Regions from separate parts of the Devosia neptuniae genome, predicted to be linked through region 2. Evidence: predicted binding sites of a transcription regulator. Region 2 holds the regulator's gene; each other region holds the start of a gene.
What was found. The regulator PhoB, encoded in region 2, activates phosphate uptake and scavenging genes when phosphate is short. The targets are predictions, from matches to a motif close to TGTCATNNANCTGTCAT.
Positions count from the first base shown of each region.

Region 1: a site for PhoB is predicted at 3,701-3,717, ahead of N8A98_RS09680 (DUF2794 domain-containing protein). Genes of this name have one in related genera too.
Region 3: a site for PhoB is predicted at 2,914-2,930, ahead of N8A98_RS16660 (PhoX family protein). Genes of this name have one in related genera too.

Region 1 is NZ_CP104965.1:1,409,690-1,417,027, forward strand. Features, by position in the region: gene acnA (aconitate hydratase AcnA) at 1-2,546, shown strand, start outside; gene N8A98_RS09675 (DUF1223 domain-containing protein) at 2,698-3,432, shown strand; gene N8A98_RS09680 (DUF2794 domain-containing protein) at 3,737-4,126, shown strand; gene N8A98_RS09685 (GNAT family N-acetyltransferase) at 4,123-4,593, shown strand; gene N8A98_RS09690 (nucleotidyltransferase domain-containing protein) at 4,615-5,220, opposite strand; gene N8A98_RS09695 (P-loop nucleotide/nucleoside kinase family protein) at 5,332-5,820, opposite strand; gene N8A98_RS09700 (GNAT family N-acetyltransferase) at 5,824-6,321, opposite strand; gene N8A98_RS09705 (Bax inhibitor-1/YccA family protein) at 6,425-7,195, opposite strand.
Region 2 is NZ_CP104965.1:2,596,262-2,603,599, forward strand. Features, by position in the region: gene N8A98_RS15575 (fumarylacetoacetate hydrolase family protein) at 1-574, shown strand, start outside; gene N8A98_RS15580 (aldehyde dehydrogenase family protein) at 599-2,038, shown strand; gene N8A98_RS15585 (DMT family transporter) at 2,742-3,164, opposite strand; gene N8A98_RS15590 (DMT family transporter) at 3,161-3,652, opposite strand; gene phoB (phosphate regulon transcriptional regulator PhoB) at 4,052-4,753, opposite strand; gene phoU (phosphate signaling complex protein PhoU) at 4,757-5,467, opposite strand; gene pstB (phosphate ABC transporter ATP-binding protein PstB) at 5,497-6,279, opposite strand; gene pstA (phosphate ABC transporter permease PstA) at 6,351-7,338, opposite strand, start outside.
Region 3 is NZ_CP104965.1:2,827,229-2,834,566, forward strand. Features, by position in the region: gene N8A98_RS16645 (winged helix-turn-helix transcriptional regulator) at 1-138, shown strand, start outside; gene N8A98_RS16650 (YcjF family protein) at 306-1,322, opposite strand; gene N8A98_RS16655 (YcjX family GTP-binding protein) at 1,319-2,770, opposite strand; gene N8A98_RS16660 (PhoX family protein) at 3,002-4,984, shown strand; gene N8A98_RS16665 (homoserine O-succinyltransferase) at 5,209-6,120, opposite strand; gene N8A98_RS16670 (ATPase) at 6,189-7,091, opposite strand; gene N8A98_RS16675 (flagellar hook protein FlgE) at 7,291-7,338, shown strand, end outside.

The DNA of each region.
Region 1 (7,338 bases), 1.2 Mb from region 2:
GGCTGACGACCCGCACCTCCGAGCATGAAATCTCCTACCGTCCGGCCCGCGTGCTGATGCAGGATTTCACCGGCGTTCCCGCCGTGGTGGATCTTGCCGCCATGCGCGACGCCACCGCCAAGCTCGGTGCCAATCCGCAGAAGATCAATCCGCTGGTTCCCGTCGATCTGGTCATCGATCACTCGGTGATGGTGGATAGCTTCGGCACGGCGCTGTCCTTCGGGCAAAATGTCGAGCTCGAATATGAGCGCAATGGCGAGCGCTACGAATTCCTGCGCTGGGGCCAGTCGGCCTTCGATAATTTCCGCGTCGTGCCCCCCGGCACCGGCATCTGCCATCAGGTCAATCTCGAATATCTGGCCCAGACCGTGTGGACCAAGGACGAGAATGGCGAAACCGTCGCCTATCCCGACACCCTGGTGGGCACCGATTCGCACACGACCATGGTCAATGGCATGGCCGTGCTGGGCTGGGGCGTGGGCGGCATCGAGGCCGAGGCTGCCATGCTGGGTCAGCCGATCACCATGCTGATCCCCGAAGTCGTGGGCTTCAAGCTCACCGGCAAGATCAATGAAGGCATCACCGCCACCGATCTGGTGCTGACCGTCACCGAAATGCTGCGCAAGAAGGGCGTGGTCGGCAAGTTCGTGGAATTCTACGGCCCGGGCCTCGATTACCTCAGCCTCGAAGACCAGGCGACCATTGCCAATATGGCCCCCGAATATGGCGCGACCTGCGGCTATTTCCCGGTCGATACGGATACGCTGAAATACCTGACCACCTCGGGCCGCGATCCGCAGCGCGTTGCCTTGGTCGAAGCCTATTCCAAGGCCCAGGGCATGTTCCGCGAAACCAATTCGCCCGATCCGGTCTTCACCTCGACGCTCGACCTCGACCTCTCGACCGTTGTTCCCTCGCTCTCCGGTCCCAAACGTCCGCAGGACCGTGTGGCCCTCAAGGATGCTGCTACCTCCTTCGCCAAGGCTTTGCCCGAGCTGGCCGGTGGCCGTGCCGAACGCACCCGCCTGCCGGCCGACAAGCAGGAATCGCGCTTTGTCGATGAAGGCGCCACCGGCGTCGACGACATTCCCGAGGAAGCCGCTTTCCCCGTCAAAGGCGCGGAATATGGTATCAATGACGGCCATGTGGTGATCGCCGCGATCACCTCCTGCACCAATACGTCCAATCCTTCGGTGCTGGTGGCCGCGGGCCTCGTTGCCCGCAAGGCGCGGGCGCTGGGGCTCAATTCCAAGCCCTGGGTCAAGACCTCGCTGGCCCCCGGCTCGCAGGTGGTTACCGACTACCTGACCGCCGCGGGCCTCCAAGAAGATCTGGACGCGCTGGGCTTTAACCTTGTCGGCTATGGCTGCACCACCTGTATCGGCAATTCCGGCCCGCTGCCGCAGGCCATTTCCGATTGCATCAACGAGAACAAGCTGGTGGCCTGCTCGGTGCTGTCGGGCAATCGTAACTTTGAAGGCCGCGTCAATCCGGATGTGCGCGCCAATTACCTGGCCTCCCCGCCGCTGGTGGTGGCCTATGCGCTGGCCGGCTCGCTCAATGTCGATGTCACCACCGAGCCGCTCGGCATTGGCAGCAATGGCCAGCCGGTCTACTTGAGGGATATCTGGCCTTCCAACCACGAGATCGCCGAGATCGTGCGCAAGCACGTGACCGCCGAAATGTTCCGCGCCCGCTATTCGGACGTGTTCAAGGGCGACACCAATTGGCAGGGCATCGCCGTCGATGGCGGCGAGACCTATAAGTGGAATTCGTCTTCCACCTATGTGCAGAACCCGCCCTATTTCGAAGGCATGTCGATGGAGCCCAAGCCCATCACCAATGTCGAAAAGGCCAAGGTGCTCGCACTGTTCCTTGATTCGATCACCACCGACCACATTTCCCCGGCCGGCTCGTTCAAGGCCTCGACCCCCGCTGGCAAATATCTCGAAGAACGCCAGGTCGCCCCGCGCGATTTCAATTCCTATGGTGCCCGTCGCGGCAATCATGAAGTGATGATGCGCGGCACCTTCGCCAATATCCGCATCAAGAACCAGATGCTCGATGGCGTCGAGGGTGGCTATACCAAGGGCCCCGATGGCTCTCAGATGGCGATCTACGACGCCGCCATGGCCTATCAGGCCGCCGGCACGCCGCTGGTGATCTTTGCCGGCAAGGAATATGGCACGGGCTCGTCGCGTGACTGGGCTGCCAAGGGCACCAACCTGCTCGGCGTGCGCGCTGTCATCGCCCAGAGCTTCGAGCGTATCCATCGCTCCAACCTGGTCGGCATGGGCGTCATCCCGCTGCAGTTCAAGGACGGCGAGAGCTGGCAGAGCCTGGGGCTGGATGGTTCGGAAACCGTCGATATCGAAGGCGTCACCGAGATCGCGCCGCGCGCTCAGGTGACCGTCAAGATCACCCGCGCCGATGGCAGCGTGCTCAATGTGCAGACCCTCTGCCGCATCGATACGGCCAATGAGCTCGATTACTACAAGAATGGCGGCATCCTGCATTACGTGCTGCGCAGCCTCGTCGCCGCGTAAACACGGCTCACCTGCCGAATTGGAAATGGCGGTGCCTCGGGGCCGCCATTTTCTTTGCACCGTGGCATGAAGGAAACGCTGGCGGCGTTTTTCCTGCTCTCACCCTCTTTTGACTGGCGGGGCTTGTCAGGGCCAGCTTACAAGTTTGCCCATGATATCCCGTTCCCTATTTGCACCGGTCTCCGGCATTGCCGCCTTCCTCCTCCTGGCCCTTCCGGCCGGTGCGGAAAAAGTGCATGACCGCCCCAAGGCCGTGGTCGAATTGTTTACCAGCCAAGGCTGCGCGCAATGCCCGCCGGCCGATGCGCTGCTGACCAGCCTCGCCGAAGAGGGCGATGTCATCGCGCTCGCCTATCATGTCGATTATTGGGATTATGTCGGCTGGGAAGACACGTTCGGCAAAGCCGATTATTCCGATCGCCAGCGCGCCTATGCCAAAAGCTGGGGCTCCTCGCGCATCTATACCCCGCAAATGGTAGTCAATGGCGACAAGGGCGTGGTCGGTTCGCGCCGCAACGAAGTGCATGGAGCGCTCGATCGGGCGACGCTCCCCCTGTCCGTGGACATCACCAGACAGGACGACATGCTCAAGATCGCCGTGCCGCCCAATGCCGATTTCGGCAATGCGGTGGTGTGGCTGGTGACCTATCTCGATCGGGCGGATGTCGCCATCGACAAGGGCGAGAATGCCGGCAAGACCATGGTCTATACCCAGGTGGTGACCGGCCGGCAGGCGCTGGGCATGTGGGAAAGCGCGACGGGGGCGGATCTCAAACTACCGCTGCCCGAAATGCTGGCGGAAAATACCGGCATGGCCGTCATCGTGCAGCAGGAAAAGGATGGGCTGCCCGGCCCGATCCTGGGCGCCGCAGCCTTCGAACGCTAAGCCGGCGTCCAGACAAAAAGAACTCCCGTTCCTGGGGGCAAGAACGGGAGCGATAGACTGACTTGGTCAACTAAAAGGTTGGTTGGCAGCCGAACGTCATGGTTTGGGGGCTCGTTCGGTCCGGCTGCCAACCACTGGAGGCAATGCTGAGAACCTGACCGCCCAATCTGGCGCTGTGAGGGAAAAACTGTGTTCGAAATTGGGTATTTTGTCTCCCCGCCATAGGATTGGACATGCACCCTTGCGCGCAAAGGCAAATGCCGCAATCATGACACTGCGTTGACAAGCGGAGAGAGCGTTACCGGTGCAAGGCCGTACGCCGCATGACAAGACGGTTAGCCTGGCTCTGGTCCATTCCGGAGAGGCGCCTTCCAGTGTGCCTCAGGCCAAGGCCATGCCCATCGTGGCGTTCGATCGCCGCGAGCTGATGCTGATCCTGTCGGTCTATGGTCGCAAGGTGGCCTCAGGCGAGTGGCGCGACTATGCCATGGACTTTTTGCGCGAGCGCGCCGTCTTCTCCATTTACGCCCGCGTCTCCGAACGCCCGCTGTTCATCGTCGAAAAATCGCCCAAGCTGCGCAATCGCCAGGGGCAATATTCGGTCACCAACCAGCAGGGCCGCATCCTCAAGCGCGGCCATGACCTCAGCCAGGTGCTGCGCGTGCTCGATCCGCAATTGGCGGTGGTGGGGTGACACTGCGCATTCGCCGCGCCATTGCGGCCGATGTGCCCGCCATGAGCCAGGTGCTGACCGCCTCGATCACCGAACTCTGCGCCGCCGACCACGGCAAGAATGCCGGCGCCATTGCCGCCTGGACGCGCAATAAGAGCCAAGCGGGCGTCGCCGGCATGCTGGCCAATCCCGATCTCGAACTCTACGTGGCCGAGCGCGACGGCGCGATCGTGGCCGTCGGCGCGGTAACGAAGGACGGCACAGTGGCGCTCAACTATGTCGCTCCCCAAGCGCGTTTTGCCGGCATCAGCACAGCCCTGCTCGCCCGATTGGAACAGGCGCTCGTCGCGCTGGGCCATCGCGAAGGCCGGCTCGAAAGCACCAGCACAGCCCGCGCCTTCTATGAAAGCCGTGGCTGGCAAGCGGATGGCCCGCAAGCCAGCGGCCGAGTGGTCAACGGCTATCCCATGTGGAAAGTGTTGGTGTAGCTGGCGCCGCAGATCGCGGCTCTACAGCCGCCCAATCCATTCGTGCCCCGGATGCGCCCGCTCCAGCATCGCCTTCAGCCATGCCCGTTCCGCGATTTCCAGCTTCGGCACCGCGTTGGCAAAATCCGCCACGTCCTTATCCCGGGCCAGCTTTGCCTTGAATAGCAGGATAGCTGCAGGCTTGAGATAGGGCAGGCCATCCGGCGTCACCGCGACCATCTCGGCCCGCGGTCGGGTGACGCCCGGGTCCCGTTTATAGACCCACATATCCGGCGTGCCCGGCTCGATCATCATATCGACCCGCCAGCGCTGCGCCGCCGGGTCCTGGCACCAGATCTGGAAAATATCCGCGGGCGGCTCCTGCCCATCGGGCAGATAGTCAACCATGCCGCTGCCGGTCGCATAGAATTCGAGGTCCGACAGGGCTTGTCGGAACAGGCTCACATCGCCGCGCAGCACGGTGAATTCGATATCCTCATGCTCGCGCGTCTCATGACCATGCCAGAGGTCCAGCGCCCAGCCGCCGACAATGCACCAGGGCCGCGACACGCCCGCAAGCCGCTGCGCCAGTTCGCGTGGGTGGAAGGGGCTCCAGGCATCATGGGCCAGAGTTTTTTGCGGCGTCATCGATGCGTCCTGATTGTGAAAGACCTCCTGGTGAGCTTGTCGAACCACGAGGTCGGGCGAGTGGAGGCTTCTATGTCACGCCCTCGCCCTTCGACAAGCTCAGGATGAGGTCTAGTGCTGCCGGCGGCCGGCCGCCGCGATCACAGCCAGTTCATCCGCTGTCGGTGGCTCGAAGCGCGCCAGCCAGCCCAGCAGGTCGCTCTCAGGGATGATAAAGGCATGCTCGGGCGCTTCGGCATTGCGCCGCGCCAGGCGAGCCAATAGCTCGTCACGCGGCACATCCATGAAATGGATTTTGGTCATGGCCCCCAACGCCGCCGCGCGGGCCGCAAAGTCCTCGCGCTCGACGCGGGCCCAGAAGCCGAAATCGAGGATCACGTCGATCCCCTTCTGCAGCGCCACACTGGCAACCCGCCACATCAGCACTTCGACCGCATCATGGCGCCGGTCGTGGTCGGGGTCGGCCACGTCGTCGCCGAACAGCTGGATGTGCCATTCGTCCGGCGTCAGCCGCAATGCACCCGTTTCGGCCTCCAGCTGCCTGGCCCTGGTGCTCTTGCCCGCACAGGGCAGGCCGACCATGAGGTGCAGGATGGTCATCGGCTAGAGCGCCAGTTGCAGATGCACGATGTCGTGCCAGCGATCGAATTTGTAGCCGACGGCTTCGTAGCGCCCGACCCGGATAAAGCCGAACTTTTCGTGGATGGCGATGGAATTGGCGGTGTCGGCCGTGATCACCGCCAGCATCTGCTTGAAGCCAAAGGCCCTCGACTGCGCCAGAAGCTCGGTCAGCAGCAACTTGCCCAGCCCTTTGCCGGTCGCCGTGGGGTCGAGATAGATCGAATCCTCGCAGGTGAAGCGATAGGCGGCGCGGGGGCGATAGAAGCTGGCATAGGCATAGCCGAGCACCTTGCCATCCTGTTCGGCCACCATCAGGGGGTGGCCCAGCGCGACCAGATGGGCGAATTTTTCCGCCATGGCCGCTTCGCCCGGTGCCTCGGTGTCAAAGGTGATCGCCGTGGTTTCCACATAGTGCCGGTAGATGGCGGTAATGGCGGGAATATCGGCCCAGGCGAAGGGACGCAGGATGGGGGTGGACACGGCTCATAACCCGGCAAAAGAAAAGGACCGCATCCCTTTTAGGATGCGGTCCGATCTGTCGTCCAACCAAATTCCTTGATCGTCCAATCAAGGAAGCTGGTGCTTACTCGCGATTGCCGAACAGGCGGAGCAGCATCAGGAACAGGTTGATGAAGTCGAGATAGAGGCTCAGCGCGCCCATGATAGCGCCCTTGGCCAGCACATCGGCGCCGTGCGACTCCGAATAGCCTTCCTTGATCTTCTGCGTGTCATAGGCGGTCAGGCCCACAAAGATCAGCACGCCGACCGCCGAGATGGCGAATTCGAGCATGGAGGACTGCATGAAGATATTGACCAGCGAAGCGATGATCAGGCCGATCAGGCCCATGAACAGGAAGCTGCCCATCTGGGTCAGGTCGCGCTTGGTGGTATAGCCGTAAAGGCTCATGGCACCAAAGGTCGCGGCGGTGATGAAGAACACCTTGGCGATCGAAGCGTCGGTATAGACCAGGAAGATCGAGCTGAGCGACACGCCCATAATGGCGGCAAAGGCCCAGAACACGGCCTGTGCGGCCGGCACCGAGAGCTTGTTGATGCCAAAGCTCAGCACCATCACAAAGGCGAGCGGCGCGAGCATCACGACCCATTGCAGCGGGCTTGCATAGAGCAGGGCGCCCCACTGGGTGACATACTGGCCATTGGCCAGCTGGCCCACGGCGGCGTCCGGATTGGTGGTGATGGCGGCGGAAGCAGCGAACCAGGCAGCAAGCCCGGTCACAACCAGCCCGATACCCATGTAATTGTAGACGCGCAGCATGTAGCTGCGCAGGCCCTCGTCGATGGCCAAGGCCGAGCCGGCCCGCGCACCGAGGGTCTGACGGTCATATTCAGCCATAGTCGGTTTCCTTTCCCAATTGGTAGAGCGGTCCGTTGCACCGCCGGTGGGCGCATTGTTTCGCCACTTGACGCACAATATGGATGGGAGACCAGTCGTTTACAAGACCGAACGGGGCCCCGCGACGTTTGGACTGGCCCCAT
Region 2 (7,338 bases):
GCATCCGATTTCGAGCTGGAACAATCCCGAGCCGGAAGTGGCGCTGCTGGTGACCAGCAAGGGCGAAATCATCGGCGCGACGCTGGGCAATGACGTCAATCTGCGCGATGTCGAAGGCCGCTCTGCGCTGCTGCTGGGCAAGGCCAAGGACAATAATGCTTCGGCGTCGCTGGGGCCGTTCGTGCGGCTGTTCGATGGTGAGTTTACGCTTGAGACTATCAAGCAGGCCGAGATTGCGCTGCGGGTCGAGGGCGAAGATGGCTTTGTGCTCGATGGGCATTCCTCGATGAGCCAGATTTCGCGCACGCCGGAATCCCTGGTGGCTGCCACCATCGGCGGGCATCATCAATATCCCGATGGGCTGGTGCTGTATCTGGGCACCATGTTTGCGCCGGTGCAGGACCGTGGCGGCGCCGGCAAGGGTTTTACCCACAAAATCGGCGACGTGGTCTCGATCTCGACATCCTCGTTGGGCACCCTATCTAACAGGGTGAACCTCTCCACCAAATGTCCGCCCTGGACCTATGGCAGCAGTCATTTGCTGCGCGACCTGGCCAAGGCAAATCTTCTCTGATCTCTCCCCCGAAAGGCACATGACATGACCCAATTGCACAAGAACCTCATCGACGGGGAATGGATCGGCTCGGATGGCGTCGAGAACATCAACCCGTCCAATACGGCCGATGTGGTGGGGCTCTATGCCCGCGCGACGGCCGAAGAAACCACTCAGGCGATCGCTGCCGCCAAGGCTGCGTTCCCGGCCTGGTCGCGCTCGGGCATTCTTGAGCGCCATGCTATCCTGTCCAAGACGAGCCAGGAAATCATCGCCCGCAAGCAGGAGCTGGGCGAGCTGCTGAGCCGCGAAGAGGGCAAGACCCTGCCAGAAGGCATTGGCGAAGTGACCCGCGCCGCGCAGATTTTTGACTTTTTCGCTGGTGAAGTGCTGCGCCTGGCTGGCGAAGTGCTGCCCAGCGTGCGTCCCGGTGTGGGCGTCGAAATCACCCGCGAGCCGATTGGCGTGGTCGGCATCATCACGCCGTGGAATTTCCCGATCGCCATTCCGACCTGGAAGCTGGCGCCGGCCTTGGCCTATGGCAATACCGTGGTGATCAAGCCGGCCGATCTGGTGCCCGGCTCGACCTGGGCCATTGTCGACATTCTGGTGCGCAATGGCCTGCCCAAGGGTGTGGTCAATCTGGTGATGGGCAAGGGCTCGGTCGTGGGCCAAACCATGCTGGACAGCAAGGACGTGACCGCGATTTCCTTCACCGGCTCGGTGGGCACGGGCAAGCGCGTTGCCGCCGCCTCGATTGGTTTCAACCGCAAGTTCCAGCTGGAAATGGGCGGCAAGAACCCGACCGTGGTGCTGGACGATGCGGACCTCAAGGTCGCTGTCGAGAGCGTGGCGCAGAGCGCGTTCTTCTCGACCGGCCAGCGTTGCACGGCATCGTCGCGCGTCATCGTCACCGAGGGCATTCACGACAAGTTTGTCGAGGCACTGGCCGAGCGGGTGCGCAACCTGCGGGTGGGCGATGCGCTGGACAAGAATACGGAAATCGGGCCGGTGGTTGATCCCAGCCAGCTCAAGCAGGACACGGACTATATCGCCATCGGCAAGGCCGAGGGCGCCAAGCTGGTGGCCGGCGGCGAACTGGTCAAGAAAGACACCGAGGGCTATTTCCTGCAGCCCACGCTGTTCACCGAGGCGACCAATTCCATGCGCATCTCCAGAGAGGAAATCTTTGGGCCCGTGGCTTCGGTCATCCGCGTCAAGGATTACGAGGAAGCGCTGGCGACGGCCAATGACACCGAATTTGGTCTCAGCGCCGGTATCGTCACGACGTCGCTGAAATATGCGACGCATTTCAAGCGCAATGCCGAGGCCGGCATGGTGATGGTCAATGTGCCGACGGCCGGTGTGGATTTCCACGTGCCGTTCGGTGGCCGCAAGGGTTCGAGCTATGGCCCGCGCGAGCAGGGCAAGTATGCGGCGGAGTTCTTCACCGTGGTGAAGACGGCTTATACCGCTGCTGGTTGATCGATAGGCGTCTTGTTGCATGTTTGGGGCCCCGCTTTTGCGGGGTCCTTTTTTGTGCGTGCGGAAGCGCCGCCTGGTGCGGTTATCGAAGAGGCGGACGGACCCCGAGACGGCATTCGCCTCGTGATGAGTTTTAGAATGAGACGGACGTCGCCCCGGGGTGCCGGGACTTTGTCGGACGGCGCGATCGCAGGCCCCAGCGTTTGCCGTAGCTCCCGCCCGATTGCCTCGTCCGCTCGACCCGGAGCGGAGCGCGACCTCCACTCCCCCGGCTGGCTTCCGGACGCTCGTCGCTGCAGCGCCGCCCGTATCCCGGAAGATGGAGGGAGTATGCGGGAGGTTTTGGGGAAGGGGGATAAGAGGGATAGATGGGGGTGTGGGGGTGCTGCGGCCACCAAACACTCGATATTTGTGGAAGCCTCAGCACCCCCACCCTCTATCCCTCCCCTCAAGGGGGAGGGAGGCGATAGAGCGGATGGATTGGGCTCTCGTCACCCCTCCCTTCCCTCCCCGTCGAGGGGAGGGTGCGCCTGGTGGGTGGGGCGGGATAGTGCCCCGAACCAACAATTACCCACGGTGTCATCCCCGCGAAAGCGGGGACCTCTGTTTGCCTGGAAACCTGGTCAACGGAGGTTCCCGCTTTCGCGGGAATGACACCGCATTCTTGAAAGCGCCCGGAGTAACACCGTCGCTGACGTTGCTGCTATCGCCGCCGCTGTGTCAGGGCCATGCCGCCCAGAATGAGCACCACGCCTAGGGCGCTGGCCCAGAGGATGGAGGGGGTGCCGCGGGCGAGGTCGAGCACCACGCCGGAGACCATTTGGCCGCCGATGACGAGCAGGGCGGTGTTGACGGCGCCGATGCGCGGGATGAGCCAGCTGCCGGAGGCGACGAAGACGACGCCGATGGGGCCGCCGATATAGGCGTGCCAGGGGGCGGTGGCGGCGCCGGCGGGGATGAGGCCGCCGATGGCGAGGCCCAGGGCGGTGAGCGCGATAAAGCCGACAAGATGGTTCCAGAACGAAGCGATCAGGGGCGAGCCGGAGAGGGCGAGGCGGCCGTTGAGCTGGCGGCTGAGGCCGACAAGGAGGCCCGCGAGGACGGCATAGAGGATGGGGGTGATCATGGGCGACCTCCCATGCCGACAAGGATGATCAGGGCGCTACCGGCCAGGATCAGGAGGACGGCGGCGAGGTCGCGCAATTCGAGGCGGCGCTTGGGCAGGCCGAACAGACCCCAGCGGTCGGCGGCGAGGCTGAAGACGACTTGGCCGGCAAGGCCGAGTGCCAGCGTGCCCGAGAGCGCCAGCGGGGAATTGACCGTGGTGGAGGTCAACATGACCGTCAGAGCGCCGGAAATGCCGCCGAGATAGGCCCAAAACGGGGCGGCTGGTTTGGGCTGCGGCTCGGCTGCCGGGCGGCGGCGATAGAGCAAAGCGAGGAAGAGGATGGCGGCTACGGTGCCGGTGCCGTGGGCGGCCCAGGAGGCAAAGAGCGGGTTGCCGTAATGGCCCAGCTCGCCGTTGAAAAACACCATCAGGGTGAGCAGGCCCCCGGTGCCGAAGGCAATCAGCAGGTGCAGCGGATTGAGCTGCCGGGGCGTGGAGGTGGGCATGGGTGGCGCGACTCGGGGGGAGAGACGCCGGATGGTAGCATGCGGTTTGGTGGGTGGGAGGGGGATGGGACCGCGATCTGGTTGAGGTCGGGGCTGGGACTTCCCAATGCTCGGCATTGGTTGAAACTTCAGCACCCCCACCCTCGGTCCCTCCCCACAAGGGGGAGGGAGGCGATGGAGCCAAGGGTCAGGTATTTGTTCGACCCACGGTGTCATTCCCGCGGAAGCGGGAACCGCCGTTTCGGGATGTTGGGTTGAGAAAACAGAGGTTCCCGCTTTCGCGGGAATGACACTGTGGGGGTGGAGATAGGGTGGGGAGGGGCAGGATGTTGCTCTTCCTGCTTTTAAAACGAAAATCCCCGCTTTCGCGGGGATTTCGTAGCAACGTTCTGCTTGGGTCTAGGCGACTTGGGCGAAGCGTTCGTCGAAGGCGTAGCCGGCGCCGCGGACGGTGCGGATGGGGTCAGATTCGCGGCCGCGATTGATGGCGCGGCGGAGGCGGCCGATATGCACGTCGACCGTGCGTTCATCGACATAGACGTCATTGCCCCAGACGCCATCGAGCAGCTGTTCGCGCGAATAGACCCGGCCGGGATGGCGCATGAGATATTCGAGCAGGCGGTATTCGGTGGGGCCCAGATGCACGTCGCGATTGGCGCGGCGCACGCGGTGGGTGGTGCGGTCGAGCTCGAGATCGCCGACGCGCAGGGCAGCGGTGACGAGATTTGGATTGGCGCGACGCAGCAGAGCGTGGATGCGGGCGATCAGCTCGGGCACCGAGAAGGGCTTGACGATATAGTCGTCGGCGCCGGTCGAGAGGCCCCGCACGCGCTCTTCTTCCTCACCGCGGGCGGTGAGCATGATGATGGGGATGCGCGAGGTTTCTTCGCGGGCGCGGAGGCGCCGGCAGAGTTCGATCCCCGAGATTTCCGGCAGCATCCAATCGAGCAGGATGAGGTCGGGCAGCTTTTCGTGAATCTGGCTTTGGGCTTCGTCTCCGGTTTCCGCGGTGACGACGCGGAAGCCTTCGGCCTCGAGATTATAGCGCAGGAGGATGGCGATATCGCCTTCGTCCTCGACGACGAGAATGGTTGCAGGCATGGATCAGGCCTTGATCTGGGTGCGGTGCAGCTCCACCACTTCGGATGTGAGCTGCTTGCCGGTCTGCAGATAATAGGCGCGTTCTGCGATATTGGTGGCGTGGTCCCCGATGCGTTCCAGGCTCTTGGCGCAGAACAGCAGATGGGTGCAGGGCGTGATATTGCGCGGATCTTCCATCATATAGGTGAGCAATTCGCGGAACAGGGAGGTGTACATAGCGTCCACCTCGTCATCGCGATTGCACACTTCGATGGCCCCGGCGGAGTCGCGGCTCGAATAGGAATCCAGCGCATCCTTGATCTGGCGCAGGACCAGATTGGTCATGTTCTTGACGCCATTATAGAAGGTCGGCTGCAGGTTGAGGCCTTCGAGCTTGAGCGAGCGGCGGGCCAATTGCTTGGCCATGTCGCCGACGCGTTCGAGATCGGAGGCCACATGGATGGCGGTGATGATCGAGCGCAGATCGGAGGCCATGGGCTGGCGGCGGGCGATCATGGAGACGGCCATGTCGTCGATCTTGCGCTGCATGTCGTCGATGCGCTGATCGGCAATGATGGTCAGGTCTGCCAGTTCGCGATCAAGGCGGAGCAGGGACTTGGTGCCATTTTCGATGGCGACCTCGACCTGACCGCCCATTTCGGCGATCGACTGGGCCAGGGCGACGAGCTCGTCATTATAGGAGGAGACGATGTGTTCGGGGCCGGAAGTGGGCATAGCAATGTCTCTCTTGGTCCGGGTTTGGATCAGCCGATACGGCCCATGATGTAATCCTGGGTCTGCTTGTTGATCGGGTTGGTGAAGATGTCTTCGGTGACGCCTTCCTCGATCAGATTGCCCAGATGGAAGAATGCCGTGCGCTGGCTGACGCGGGCCGCCTGCTGCATGGAATGGGTGACGATGACGATGGTGTAGTTCTCGCGCAATTCGTCGATCAGTTCCTCGATGATGGCCGTGGCGATCGGATCGAGGGCCGAGCAGGGCTCGTCCATCAGGATGACTTCGGGGCTGACGGCAATGGCGCGGGCAATGCAGAGGCGCTGCTGCTGGCCACCGGAGAGGCCGGTGCCGGGTTCATTGAGGCGGTCCTTTACCTCTTCGAACAGGCCCGCCTTGCGCAGGGACGACACGACGATTTCGTCCAGATCGGTCTTGGAACGGGCCAGGCCATGAATCTTGGGGCCGTAGGCGACGTTTTCATAGATCGATTTGGGGAAGGGATTGGGCTTCTGGAACACCATGCCGATGCGGGCGCGCAGTTCCACCACGTCGAGGGACGGATCGTAGATGTTCTCGCCATCCAGCTCGATCAGGCCGCCGACCTTGGCGCCTTCGATAGTGTCGTTCATGCGGTTGATGCAGCGCAGGAAGGTCGACTTGCCGCAGCCCGAGGGGCCGATGAAGGAGGTGACGGCGCGGTCGGGGATATCGATCGAAATGCCGTGCAGGGCCTGCTTGGCACCGTAATGGACGGTGACATCCTTGGTGTGCAGGCGGATTGGGCGTTCGAGAGCGTCAGTAGGGTTCATGGTGGATTTCACGGTCTGGTGGGTCATCTTAACCTTGCCGGCGAGCATGTCCATTTTCACTTCCTTCGATGTTAAGCGCGCTTTTCGAGCTTCGAGCGAAGATAGATGGCGACGCCGTTGAGCATGATCATGACGAGGAGCAGTACCATGATCGCCGCGGCGGTGCGGGGTTCGAAGAAATTGCGGTTTTCGTTGCCCTGCCAGAGATAGATCTGGACCGGCAGGGCGGTGGCCTGGTCGAGCGGGGTAGCCGGCACGGCGGCGACGAATGCCTTCATGCCGATCAACAGGAGTGGAGCGGTTTCGCCCAGAGCATGGGCAACGCCAAGGATGGTGGCGGTCAGGATCGAGGGGAAGGTGACCGGCAGCACATGGTGGAACACCATCTGCGTCTTACTGGCACCCATGCCGAGCGCCGCCTGGCGCAGAGCCGGGGAGACGCCGAGCAGGGCGCCGCGGGTGGCGATGATGATGGTGGGCAGGGTCATCAGGGTCAGCACCAGGCCGCCGACGATGGGGGCGGAGATGGGCAGGTGCATGTAATTGATGAACACAGCGGCGCCGAGCAGACCGAAGACGATGGAGGGCACGGCAGCCAGATTGTTGATATTGACCTCGATCAGGTCGGTGAGGCGCGATTTGGGCGCGAATTCCTCAAGATAGATGGCTGACGCCACCCCGATCGGGACGGCCAACAGGATGACGACCATCATCATCCAGAGGGTGCCGACAAAGGCGCCGAGCAGGCCGGCGCTGGCGGGAGCGGCGCGGCTATCCACATTGGTGAAGATCGACCAGGCAAAGCCCGAGGTGATGGTGCCATTGGCCTCGAACTGGTCGATCAGGGCGCGGGCGGGAGCGGCGAGCTGTTGCTGGGCGTCGCCCAGGTCGCGGTTGATATTGCCCTTGATCCAGTTGTCGGCATTGGCGGAGGCAAGCACGTCGACCTGGACGGTCTGGCCGAGCAGGCTGGGGTCGTTGACGAAGAGCTCGCGGACGCGGTGGCGGGCGTCGGTTTCAGCAATGGTCAGGAGCTGGCGGGTGTCGATATCGAAACCG
Region 3 (7,338 bases), 230 kb from region 2:
GCGCTGGGCAATTGGGCTGTCAACAACCGCCCCAAAGTCATCGCCGCCCGGATGCGCTATTTCGACGCCCACCCCGACGCCATGCCCAAGCCCAAGGGCCGGGTTGTGCTGCACCAGCCAATGCAGGCGGCGGAATAGGCATCTTGCTCTGAGTTCGATGTGGTCGCCTCCCTCCCCTTGAGGGGAGGGATCGAGGGCGGGGGTGCTGAGGTCCCCACGAATATTGAGCATTTGGAGGCCGCAGCACCCCCACCCTAACCCTCCCCTTAAGGGGGGGGATTGATCGTGGTTCGCTGTCGCCGGGACTAACTCGCCTTCCCCGCATCCGCCGTAACCTTGGTCAGTTCCGGAATAAAATCTCGCACCATGGGCTGCTTCTGCGTTTCGAACGGCAGCGGCCGCACCACGCGCATGGCGGCAATGCCCACCCGAACCGTCATCAGCCCATTGACCACGCCTTCGCCCAGCCGTGCCGATAGCTTGGCCGCCAGTCCCTGGCCCACCAGCTGCTCGACAATGCCATCGGTCAGCACCAGACCCCCCGTCACCGCCAGATGCGCCAGCACGGCCCCGGTGAGCCGCCAGGAGCCGAAAAAGCCTGGGCGGGCCCCGTACAGCGCTGCGATGGCCCCGGCAAGCCGAATGCTCTCGTAGATCACGAAGGCAATGTCGACCAAGGCGCGCGGCGACACCGCCGTCACCAGCGCCACGCGCCGCGCCGAGGCCGCCGTCAGCGTCTTGGCCCGCGCATCGAGCGGCGCCATCAGGCTCCGCTCGGCCAGCGCAATGGCCTCATGCCCGTCGAACAGATGCGGCAGATTATCGGCCACATGCTGCCGCGCCCGCGCCAGATCGGGCCGAGCCGCATAAATGGCTTCCAGCCGCTCCACCACATGCCTGGCCCTGTGCTGGTCATTGTCGGCGGTCGCCTGTGCCGCGTCGTTCCGCAGATGATCGAGCACCTTCAGCCGCCGCAGCGCAAACATTTCCCGCGCCGCCAGCACCAATACGGCCAGCACGAACAGCACCAGCACGCCGATGCCGACCCAGCCCAGCCATTCATTGCGCTCGAACAGGTCGCGGATCAGCCGGTCAGCGGCCAGCCCCAGCCCCGCCGATACCAGCACGCCACCCGTCGTCCAGGCCAGCCGCCCAAGCCAGCCCATGGGGCGTGGCGGCGGCGCGGCTAGGGTTTCATCCACGGCCGGGTCAAAATCGATCTCGGCAATCTCCACCTTGGCCGGCGCAAAGGCGCGCGGCACGCGGAGTGCCTCATTATCCTCGGTGATCGTTGCTGTCGGGCGGGCAATAGGGCGTTTCATGCGAGCCAATCTCCCACCAGATAGTCCAGCGCCCGGTCAAACCGGATATGGGGCAGCACCACGTCGCCCGCCGCATTGCGGTCGAGCTTTTGCGGCGGGGTGAAGCGCAGGAAGTTCAGCGCCACGGGCGTCCCATCCTCGAACAATGAATCCGGCCGCTCCGGCAAGTCGCCGGGGAATAGAGCAATTTCGGTTTTGCCGTCATAGCTCGTGCCATCTAGCACTTCGCCGGCCATGGGCGTGCCGATAATGGTCGGCAGCGTCTCGCCATTCTCGACAATGCTGCCTTCACGCGTCGCGCGAATGCCCGCCAACGCAATGGATTTGGTTTCCGCGCCGGCAAAGCGCGCTCGCTTGCTGGCGCTGGCCACCAGCCGGTTGAGGATCGCCTCCAGCCGGTCGTGGCTAGTGTGATGCACATGGTCGGCCTTGGTCGCGGCAAACAGGATGCGGTCGATCTTGCGCATGAACGGGCGCAGCAGCGGATTGCTCTCGCCCTGCCGGAAACAGGACAGCACCGCCGTCAGCGCCGTCTCGAGATCGGCCACCGCGGCAGGCCCGGCATTGAGCGCCCGCAGCGTATCCACCAGCACCACCTGCCGGTCCAGCCGGGCAAAATGATCGCGGAAGAATGGCCGCACGATCCGGTCCTTATAGGCCTCGTAGCGATGCTCCAGCATGGCATAGAGGCTCGATGAGCGGGCGCGCTGGTCCGAAGGCGGCAGCGGCGCAAAGGTTAGCGCGGGCGAGCCCTCAAGATCACCCGGCAGCAGGAACCGGCCCGGGGGCAGGGTGGACAGCGCCCCATGCTCCCGGCTCCGCCTGAGATAATCGGTAAACGCCGCCGCGAGCTTTTCCGCATCGGGATCGTTGGCCTCCTTGTGCGGATCAATCGACCCCAGCAGTTCAAGGAACGGCTTGGCCTCCTTGCCCGATCCGGGGCGATGCGCCCGCTCCAGCGCCTCGGCGCTCCATTCGGCAAAGGACAGGCTCAGCAGCGGCAGGTCCAAAATCCATTCGCCGGGATAATCGACAATATCAAGATTCAGCGTCGAAGGCCCGCGCAGCCCCGAATACCAGTGCTTGGACTGATATTTGAGCACGATGCGCAGTTGCGAAATTTGCCGCGTGCTATCGGGCCAGGTCGGCGTCTTGCCGGTCAGCGCTTCGAGATGCCGCTCATAAGCGAAGCGGGGAATGGTCGCGTCGGGATATTCAGCCAGCCGCGCGCCGATGAACCGCCCTTCGGCCAGTGGCGTGAACCCCGGCAGGCGGCCACCTGTCAGCAAATTATGCACCAGCGCGGTAATGAAAATGGTCTTGCCCGCCCGGCTCAGCCCGGTCACCCCCAGCCGCAGCGTCGGGGTAAAGGCGCCGGTCGCGGCGTCGCTCAGATTGGCCAGGGCAATGCCCAGTTCATCCACGATGGTGGTTGGAGATTGAGCCAAACGTCGAGCCTCCCATGTGCCCGCAGAAGGTAAGGGCTAGTGGCGACAATGCAAGAGCGGCGTGCAAGGGGCTATCCACAGGCGATGAATCCGCCCGCCCGCTCAAGTGTTTGAGCCAGCAGCCAAAACCCTTGTCGTCAAAACGTCATGCAATTGTCGCCCGTCTGTCAGCCGCGCTGCCTACAGATTGGAATGGTTCAAAACTTCCAGGCTGTTGAGGAGCTTTCCGCGATGAACGACCAAGCCCCCATTTTCAAGACGTCCCAGCTCGAAGCGGCCGATGCGCCGCCACGCAACATGACCGCCAATCCCACCATGGGCGAGCTGATCGGCGCGCGGTTCTCGCGCCGCGGGTTCCTGCAGGGTTCGCTGGCCGTGTCGGCTATTGCCGCCACCGTCAGTCCGCTGGCCCTTCTCACAGCCCAGGATGCCAAGGCCGCCGGCGGCTCGGCCTTCTCCTTCCCCGAGGTGGAAGCGGGGATCGATGAAACCCACCATGTCGCTGAAGGCTATGACGCCGATATTCTGCTGCGCTGGGGCGATGGCCTGTTCCCCGACGCCCCCGAATTCGACCCGACCGCCCAGACTGCCGCGGCCCAGGCCCGCCAGTTCGGCTACAATAACGACTATGTCGGCTATATCCCGTTCGAGGATTCCTCCGAACATGGCCTGTTGGTCGTCAACCACGAATATACCAACCCGCATCTGATGTTCCCCGGCATCGTGACGCTGGCAGAGGGCGAAATGACCCTCAACCCGCTCTCCAAGGAGCAGGTGGATATCGAACTGGCGGCCCATGGCGGCACCATTGTCGAGATCAAGAAGACCGACGGCAAATGGGCCGTCGTCAAGGATGGCGCGCTCAACCGCCGCGTCACCGTCAACACCGAAATGGCTATCAGCGGCCCGGCCGCCGGCCATGCGCGCCTGCAGACCAATGCGGACCCGAGTGGCAAGAAAGTCTTCGGCACCATCAACAATTGCGCCGGGGGCGTCACGCCCTGGGGCACCTATGTGATGGCCGAGGAAAACATCCACGGCTATTTCGCTGGCGAGCTTCCGGCCGGTCACCCCGAAGCGGCGAACTACGATCGCCTGGGCATCCCGGAAGGCTCCTATGAATGGGCCAATTTCTATGACCGGTTCGATGTTTCCAAGGAACCCAACGAGCCCAACCGCTTTGGCTATATCGTCGAAGTCGACGTGATGGACCCCAATTCCATCCCCAAGAAGCGCACCGCTTTGGGCCGTTTCAAGCATGAAGGCGCCGAGTCGATCGTCAACAAGGACGGCCGCGTGGTGTTCTATCTCGGCGACGACGAGCGCTTCGATTATGTCTACAAATTTGTCACCGCCGGCAAATTCAATCCCGATGACCGCGCCGCCAATATGGACCTGCTCGACGAAGGCACGCTCTATGTCGCCAAGTTCGCCGAAGACGGCACCATCGCCTGGCTCCCCCTGGTGCACGGCGAAGGCCCGCTAACCGAAGCCAACGGCTTTGCCAGCCAAGCCGACGTGGTCATCGCCACCCGCCTCGCCTCCGATCTGCTCGGCGCCACCAAGATGGACCGCCCCGAAGACATCCAGCCGAACGGCGTCAACGGCAAGGTCTATGTCATGCTGACCAACAACACCAAGCGCGAGGCCGACCAGGTCGACGCGGCCAATCCGCGTGCCGAGAATGCCTTCGGCCACATCATCGAGATTGCCGAGGCCGATGGCGATTTCGCTGCGACCACCGGCACCTGGGAAGTGCTGCTCAAATGCGGCGATCCCTCGATTGCCGAAGTCGGATCGACCTTCTCGACCGACACCACTGTCAATGGCTGGTTCGGCATGCCCGACAACTGCGCGGTGGATTCGTTGGGGCGTCTGTGGGTCTCGACCGATGGCAACAATCCCACCGCCACCGGCCGCACCGATGGCCTGTGGGCTGTGGATACCGAGGGCGATGCCCGCGCGACCTCCAGGCTGTTCTTCCGTGTGCCGGTCGGGGCCGAAATGTGCGGCCCGCTCTTCACCCCCGATGATGAAACGGCCTTCGTCGCCGTGCAGCATCCGGGCGATGGCGGCGACGATTGGGAAGGCTTCGGCCGCGTCTCCTATTACGAAGACCTCTCGACCCGCTGGCCCGACTTCGACGACGCACTCCCCGTGCGCCCCTCGGTCGTCGTCATCACCAAGCAGGGCGGCGGCAAGATCGCAGTTTAAGAATAGTGCTAGGGCGTGTGTCTAGCCGACACACGCCCTAGTGGCGGTTGGCTTTGCGGTCAGGGAGCCACGATCCAATCCCCTCCCCCTTGAGGGGAGGGCTAGGGTGGGGGTGTCGCGACCTCCACGAACTCTATGCTGGTGGAAAGTCCGACACCCCCACCCTCAATCCCTCCCCTCAAGGGGGAGGGAGGCAGATCGCGAGTGGCACTTAGCCCCGCTGCCTACTTGCCAATCTCGTCCATGTCATAGGGCGTCGTCTGGTAGATCTCGTTGATCCAGTTCTGGAACAGCAAATGCGCGTGGCTGCGCCAGCGGTTTTCCGGCTCGATGCTGGTGTCCCCGTTGGGGAACAGATTGGCCGGCGGCGGCGTATCCAGCCCGGATTTGATGTCGCGTTCATATTCGTCGGCCAGCGAGCGGTTGTCATATTCCAGGTGATTGAGGAAATAGACCGCCCGGTGCTTGCGGTCGCCCAGCATGGAGACCCCGATCTCCGCATTGTCGATCAGCACTTCGAGGTTCTCCCCCAGCGTCGTCCGGTCAATATCGTTGTAACGCGACACCGGGATCATCGGGCTGTCCGAAAACCCGCGCAGGAAGGGCGAGCGCGGATTGGTCACCTGATGGCGGAATACCCCGAACGCCTTGTTGTCCATGCGATAGCGCCTAGCGCCATGGAAATGGTGCAAAGCCGCCTGCGCGCCCCAACAGATGAACATGGCGTGGTGCACATTGGTCTTGGTCCACTCCATGATATCGAGCATTTCGGGCCAGTACCGCACCTCTTCGAACGGCAGGTTGGCGATGGGCGCGCCGGTCACGATGAAGCCGTCGAATTTCTTGGTCCGCACCTCTTCCCAGGTCTTGTAGAAGGTCTTGAGGTAATCCTCGGAGGTGTGCTTGGACTGATGATCGGTGATGCGCACCAGCGTCAGATCCACCTGCAGCGGCGTCGAGCCGATCAGCCTGGTGAACTGGGTCTCGGTACGCTCCTTGTTGGGCATCAGGTTGAGCAGGCCGATTTCGAGCGGACGGATGTCCTGCCGCGCGGCGCGCGTGGAATCCATCACATAGACGCCCTCATCCTCGAGGGTCTTGCGGGCGGGTAGATTGTCGGGAATACGAATAGGCATATCAGCCTCTTAAGCGAGAATGATCGGAAGGCGATTCAAGGCCGGCGCGTCTCCAATGGGAGAACGCGCTAACGCATTCGCCTCTCGATCGCCGCGGCCATCAGGTCCACGAATTCGTCCCCGTCGCGGACCATGGCGAGATCCGATGCCTCAACGACATAGCCAAAATTATCCGCCAGCGCCTGATAGCGGGGCAGGCGGTCATGCAGCAGCGCCTCGAACCCCCAGGCGCCGAACCCGGCCGGGTCGACGTCGCAGTCCTCGGCGATCTTGTTGAGCGCCTTGTACTCGGCCCATTTCTCGACGAGGAATGGCGGGCGGTAATACATCGGCTTGGGGCTCTGCTTGAAGCGCCGCACCAGTTCGGCGGCGTCCTTGTCGGTGCCACGAATGTAGAGCAGGGCGGTGGAAGCCGCCAGCGTCCTCACCACCGGGTCTTCCGGGTCGGTGGGGTCGATCACCTCGATCAGCGAGCCGCCGGTATCGGCGATGAAATCATCATAGCCATAGAGTTCCTTGGCCCGCTCGATGAAATGCGGCACGTCCTGCAACGCGGCAATCTCGGCCACCCGATGCTGTTCCTGCCGGCGCTGATATTCCGCCAGCGGCAGCCCGCCCTTGTCCGGATTGCCGGGCGTGCCGAGATAGCTCGAGAGCGGGTCGAGATTGTCGAAGGTGATATTGGACGAGATATAGATCGAGTCCGAACGCAGCAGGTCCGCTAGGAACGGCACCTTCATGGCTTCGCGCTTGAAATTGTCGACGATATATTCGCCCATATAGCGCGTGCCGATGCGGTAATCGGCCGAATAGTGGAACCAGCGCGACGTCCGCAGCATATTGCTGAGCCGCGTCTTGCCGACGCCGGCCATGCCGAACACCGTCACGGTGCGGCGATCGGCCTTCACGAACTCATCGGCGGACTTGAACAGCATGGCGGTGGTGATCCCGGGCGCAGTGTCTTTGTGCATTAATGCACTTGCCGCCATCAGACAAGCGGGCGGCAATTTCTGCCGGTAGGCCCGGACTCAATTGCCGGGTTTTCGCCGCAATTGCACAGCGTGCGCGCAAATTATCGTTTAAAATCAATGCCAGGTGCAGTTGGCACCCTACTTGCTCCTATCCGTGCTGAACAGGCGCAACCAGCGCGAGCAGTTTCAGGAGTTTTTGATGGGTATTTACGGGGCTCTTTCCAGTGCGGTGACGGGTCTGCGGGCG